2 regions of the Mesorhizobium sp. WSM4845 genome follow, and region 1 is predicted to be linked to the other one. Evidence: predicted binding sites of a transcription regulator. Region 1 holds the regulator's gene; the other holds the start of a gene.
The links. Region 1 encodes HrcA, which represses chaperone genes, less so after heat shock. Its sites were predicted from a motif close to GTTAGCACTCNCNNNNNGNGAGTGCTAAC; they were not measured.
Positions count from the first base shown of each region.

Region 1 (3,191 bases):
GGATGCCGCAGGAGATAGCCGCGACATGGTCCTTCAGCACCTTGGCGACGCTGGCCATCTGCCGGGCTTCCATCCAGCGCAGGCAGTCGTAAAGCGCCACCCAGCCGCCGGTGATCGAGGCGGTGCGCGTGCCGCCATCGGCCTGGATCACGTCGCAGTCGACGGTGATCTGCTGCTCGCCCAGCGCCTGCAGATCGACCACTGCGCGCAGCGAACGGCCGATCAGCCTCTGGATTTCCAGCGTGCGGCCGCCTTGCTTGCCAGCCGAAGCCTCGCGGCGCATGCGCTCGCCGGTCGAGCGCGGCAGCATGCCGTATTCCGCCGTCACCCAGCCCTTGCCGGAATTGCGCATCCAGCCCGGCACCTTTTCCTCGAGGCTGGCGGTGCACAGCACGTGGGTGTCGCCGAACTTCACCAGGCACGAGCCTTCCGCGTGCTTGGAGACGCCGCGCTCAAAGGAGATGGCTCGCATTTCGTCGAACTGGCGTTTGGAAGGGCGCATTCAGGCTTCTTTCTTGTCGTTTTAGGAGTCGTGGCCGGCTTGTAGCCGCACGCGACGAGAGGCGCAAAGGAAAATGGACCAGTTGCGCGGGCGAGGCCGATGTCTATATCCTTGGGCCGGAGGTATTTGGCTCGAATGACCAAGGCAGTCGATCCCGGTTCCCAGTCGGCGGCAGCGCTCCAATCCCCCGCGCTTCAATCGCCCGCCCTTCAATCGCTCGACATGCGCTCGCGCGACATCTTTCGGCGCATTGTCGATTCCTATCTGAAGGACGGCGAGCCGGTCGGCTCGCGCAGCCTGTCGCGTATCCTGCCGTCTTCGCTGTCGCCGGCCACCATCCGCAATGTGATGAGCGATCTCGAGCATCTCGGCCTGATCTACGCGCCGCATATCTCGGCCGGCCGATTGCCGACCCAGGCCGGCCTGCGCTTCTTCGTCGATGCCTTCATGGAGCTTGGTGATCTCTCCGACGAGGAGCGCCGCACCATCGAGGCGCAGGTACGCGCCTCCGGCTCTGGTGCGACGCTGGAGCACATGCTCACCGAGGCGAGCCAGATGCTGTCCGGCATGTCGCGCGGCGCCGGCCTCGTGCTTGCCGCCAAGAACGAGGTGGCGCTCAAGCATATCGAATTCATCCAGCTCGAGCCGAACAAGGCGCTGGCCGTGCTGGTGTCGCAGAACGGCGACGTCGAAAACCGCGTCGTCGACCTGCCCGCCGGCATCACCGTCTCGCAACTGCACGAAGCCTCGAATTTCCTCAACGCCCATATCCGCGGTCGCACGCTGGCCGAGGCGCGGGTCGAGATCGCCCGCATCAAGGAAGAAACCAGGGCCGCCCTCGACACGTTGTCGCAGGATTTGGTCGAGAAGGGCCTTGCTGTCTGGGCAGGCGCCGAGAGCGGCTTGCCGGCGCGTCTCATCGTGCGCGGTCGCGCCAATCTGCTGGAAAATGTCACCGCCCAGGCCGACATCGAGCTGCTGCGGCATTTGTTCGAGGATCTGGAGACGCAGGACGGGCTGATCCAGCTTCTCGACCTCGCCGAGGAAGGCTCCGGCGTGCGCATCTTCATCGGCTCGGAGAACAAGCTGTTTTCGCTGTCGGGCTCGTCGCTGGTCGTGGCGCCCTATCGCGACAAGGACGCCCGCGTCATCGGCGCGCTCGGCGTCATCGGCCCGACCCGGCTGAACTACGCACGCATCGTGCCGATGGTCGACTATACCGCGCAGCTTATTTCCCGCATGCTGCGATAATGCATGTCGCCCAAAAAACCGAAGCGCGTCGCACGGATCCTTCCAACGCGACATGCTTAAGGGAACCTCAAGGAGAAAAAAATGGCGCTGGAATCATTCAAGGCTCAGATCAGCCTGTTGCTCGAGCAGATGATCAACCAGCCCGAGGATCAGCATGAAGTGCAGGAGCAGTTGCGCGAAAAGCTGGGGGAGATGCGCGCCATGGGCCTGCCGCTGCCGGCCGATCTCGTCGCGCTGGAAAAGCGCCTCGACGACGATTTCTACGCCGCCGGGAACTGAGCCCGAAAGGTGCAAGGACGGCTAGCCGACCGGCGAGCATGAGGATCTCGTGACCGGCTTCGTCGTCTCCGGCGACGCGGTCTGGGCCGACCGGCAAGTGATGCGGTGCCCCGAGGGCGGCGGCGGTTGCATCTGGCCGTCACCTGCGGGCGAGGATGTATTCAGCATGCGACCCCGTCGGATATTTTCAAACGGCAGACTAGCTTGCGCGGCCGAAGGCTTTATCCTGCCTGGTCGAGACTTAGTTGCCTGACTCACTTGATTGCCTGACCCTTGCCCATCTGACCTCTTGGGAGCGAAACCAATGAACAAGCCCGCCACCACCGTGCCTGTGCCCGGCCGCGGCCGCATCTACAATTCGATCACCGAGACGATCGGCGACACGCCGCTGGTGCGGCTCGACAAGTTCGCGGGGGAAAAGGGCGTCGTCGCCAATCTGCTGGCCAAGCTCGAATTCTTCAACCCGATCGGCTCGGTCAAGGATCGCATCGGCGTCTCGATGATCGAGGCGCTGGAGGCATCGGGCAGGATTGCGCCCGGCAGGACCACGCTGATCGAGCCAACCTCGGGCAACACCGGCATCGCGCTCGCCTTCGCCGCCGCCGCCAAGGGCTACAAGCTGATCCTGACCATGCCGGAAACCATGTCGGTCGAACGCCGCAAGATGCTGGCGCTGCTCGGCGCCGAACTGGTGCTGACCGAAGGGCCGAAAGGCATGAAAGGCGCCATCGCCAAGGCCGACGAACTGGCCGCGACGCTGCCCGACGCCATCATTCCGCAGCAGTTCGAGAATCCCGCCAATCCGGAAATTCACCGCCGCACCACTGCCGAGGAAATCTGGAACGACACTCATGGCGAAGTCGACATCTTCGTCGCCGGCATCGGCACCGGCGGCACCATCACCGGCGTCGGCCAGGTGCTGAAGCAGCGCAAGCCCTCCGTGCATGTCGTCGCCGTCGAGCCGGAAGCCTCGCCGGTGCTGTCGGGCGGCCAGCCCGGCCCGCACAAGATCCAGGGCATCGGCGCCGGCTTCGCGCCGAAGATCCTCGACACGACCATTTATGACGAGATCGTCAAGGTCTCCAACGAGGATTCGGTCGCCAATGCGCGGCTCGTCGCCCGCCTCGAAGGCGTGCCGGTCGGCATCTCGTCGGGCGCT
Region 1 is NZ_JBVVQA010000012.1:141,067-144,257, reverse strand. Features, by position in the region: gene rph (ribonuclease PH) at 1-502, opposite strand, end outside; gene hrcA (heat-inducible transcriptional repressor HrcA) at 638-1,753, shown strand; gene AC0L2C_RS16155 (hypothetical protein) at 1,835-2,032, shown strand; gene cysK (cysteine synthase A) at 2,337-3,191, shown strand, end outside.

Region 2 (3,191 bases), on a different contig from region 1:
AGCGCGCGGCGCACGATGGCGATGCCGGCGGTCTGGTCGGAGTTGGCGCCGCTGACGGTGATGGCCATCGAAGCGCGCAGGAGTGCGACGCCGCCGCCGGGAACGATGCCTTCTTCGACGGCCGCGCGGGTCGCGTTGAGGGCGTCATCGACGCGGTCCTTCTTTTCCTTGACTTCGATCTCGGTCGCACCGCCGACGCGGATGACGGCAACGCCGCCCGCCAGCTTGGCGAGACGTTCCTGCAGCTTCTCCTTGTCGTAGTCCGAGGTGGTCTCCTCGATCTGCTGCTTGATCTGGGCGACGCGGCCCTGGATCTCGGCCTTCTTGCCGGCGCCGTCGACGATGGTAGTGTTCTCCTTGGAGATCGACACCTTCTTGGCGCGGCCGAGCATGTTGAGGCTGACATTCTCGAGCTTGATGCCGAGGTCTTCGGAAATGACCTGGCCGCCGGTGAGGATGGCGATGTCTTCCAGCATGGCCTTGCGGCGATCACCGAAGCCTGGCGCCTTGACGGCGGCGATCTTCAGGCCGCCGCGCAGCTTGTTGACGACCAGCGTGGCCAGAGCCTCGCCTTCGACGTCTTCCGAGATGATGACCAGCGGCTTCGAGGTCTGCACAACAGCCTCGAGGATCGGCAGCATGGCCTGCAGGTTGGAGAGCTTCTTCTCGTGGAGAAGGATGTAGGCGTCTTCCAGATCCGCAACCATCTTGTCGGCGTTGGTGACGAAGTAGGGCGAGAGATAGCCGCGGTCGAACTGCATGCCTTCGACGACTTCGAGTTCGGTCTCGGCGGTCTTGGCTTCCTCGACCGTGATGACGCCCTCGTTGCCGACCTTCTGCATCGCTTCGGCGATCATCGAGCCGACCGAAACATCGCCATTGCCGGCGATGGTGCCGACCTGGGCAACCTCTTCCGAGGTCTTGATCTTCTTGGCGTTCTTGATCAGCGTCGAGACGACGTCGCCAACCGCGAGGTCGATGCCGCGCTTCAGGTCCATCGGGTTCATGCCGGCGGCAACCGCCTTGTGGCCTTCCTGGACGATCGACTGCGCCAGAACGGTCGCGGTCGTGGTGCCGTCGCCGGCGATGTCGTTGGTCTTCGAAGCAACTTCGCGGACCATCTGCGCGCCCATGTTCTCGAACTTGTCGGAAAGTTCGATTTCCTTGGCGACGGTGACGCCGTCCTTGGTGATGCGCGGTGCGCCGAATGACTTGTCGAGGACGACGTTGCGGCCCTTGGGGCCGAGCGTCACCTTCACTGCGTCGGCGAGGATGTTGACGCCGCGCAGCATGCGCTCACGGGCATCGCGGGAAAATTTTACGTCTTTGGCAGCCATTTTTAGCTCCTGGCAGGGGCTTGAATTGAGCCCTGGGGTTTAAGTGGTGGTGAGGCCGATATTCAGCCGATGATGCCCATGATGTCGGATTCCTTCATGATCAGAAGGTCTTCGCCATTGAGCTTGACTTCGGTGCCCGACCACTTGCCGAACAGGATGCGATCGCCGGCCTTGACGTCCAGCGGGACGAGCTTGCCGGCCTCGTCGCGGGCGCCGGAACCAACGGCGATGATGCCGCCTTCCTGCGGCTTTTCCTTAGCCGTATCGGGGATGATGATGCCGCCTGAGGTCTTGGATTCGGATTCGACCCGACGAACGACCACGCGGTCATGCAGCGGCCGGAAATTCGACTTTGCCATTTTGGATATCCCTGGTGCGGAGGTTGAAAGGTTCTCCGTTGCCGGAGCGTGGTTAGCACTCGCCAGTGGAGAGTGCTAACGTGGCGCTGAAATAGGCTGTGGGCTCGTACTAGTCAAGACGGACGAGGGGACGGCCGAAGAGCAAAGGATTTGGAATCGGCGCGGAAGCCTCGCCCCCGTTACGGTGCATCCAACTGCCTAAGCTAGCGTTTCGGCCGTAAGCTCTGGGCCACTTTCGTCTCTGTTTGGAATGTGAAATTATGTGAAATTAATGGCCGAGGTAGGTTCCGAACAGCAGGTCGAGAGGAATGCTCGTTTTGAGGACGATGTTTGGGATTTTGTGATCGAGGTGGATTGTTTCCGTGGTGAGGTTTGCGTCGGCGATTAGATAGACAAGATGGCGCGCCCGTCCAGTGCGCCTGCCGCGCGAATCTCTCCCTTCACGAATTCCGCCGTGAACGCAGCGCGTTGAGCCGCAACGGCACCGGAAAGCCTTGACGATCATGCCGGGTACTGGCGTGTGCTGCGATGTTGTAGGTGGTCACGCGGGCCTTGACGTCATTGCGACGGTAGTCGGTAAATGAGCAGCGGGGACCGGGTGGGGGGCTTGGGGTTAGTCCCCGCTGCTTTGAGCTGCCTTCGCAGGGTGCAGTGGCAGCACAACTAAAATAGTGACTGAGCGATGACAGGACCAGACAGCGGAGCCTTGGGCACCCTGTCAGTCTTACACCGGCTAGTGCCGCCCCCAAGGCCACCCGGGCGGGTGTCTCAAGAGTGCGGCCGGGGACGGGCCTTCAAAGATTGCGACTTCCGTACCCCAGCCTACACTCCGGCCTGACGCGCGTGCCCACCCAATCTACCCCAGCGTCAAGCGACAGGTCATTAGTAGCCGATAAAGATCGCCCCCAAATCGGCCGCTTGGGCTAGCTCGGATAGACAATTCGGGTGAGCGGGTTCAACGGGGTCAAAAGGAGGGATCGGAATATCCGGGCCAAATTTTCTTACGACCCATCGGATAACAGGCTCATGCGTGGCATCCCCCGTGCCCCTTCGGTTTCACGACACAGGCCCGAGCGAGACGACCGCCAGACGCCGAGAGGCTGCCCGGTGGCGGTACCTCAGACCGACATGAGCACGCGCTGGCGGGGCTATCCTTGTCCAGCGGTTGGAGTGCGTAGGGCAGACGGTACGGACCACCTGTTTACGTATGACGTGGCGAGGGGAGCGCTAAATGGCTCCGCTTCGCCAGCCTAGGCAAGGTGCTCCTGGAGGCCCCGGTTGCGGCCACGATGTTGTTCCAGGACTGGCCCGCCTTGAGCATCTTCACTATGGCCGCATTGCGCTTCTGGTCCTCAGGCCGCTCCCGGTAGCGCCCTTCCTGCTTGGCCTTCTGGATACCCTGGGCCTGCCGCCGCCGCCTGTCGTCATAGTCCTTGCGGGCAATCGCGGCGATCATGTCCAGCATCATCCCGTTGATGGCCTCCTGCATCCGGGC
Region 2 is NZ_JBVVQA010000018.1:1,589-4,779, forward strand. Features, by position in the region: gene groL (chaperonin GroEL) at 1-1,337, opposite strand, end outside; gene groES (co-chaperone GroES) at 1,400-1,696, opposite strand; partial or broken gene AC0L2C_RS20250 (recombinase family protein) at 2,898-3,191, opposite strand, start outside.
Region 2: the regulator HrcA is predicted to act here: its motif matches at 1,748-1,776, upstream of groES (co-chaperone GroES).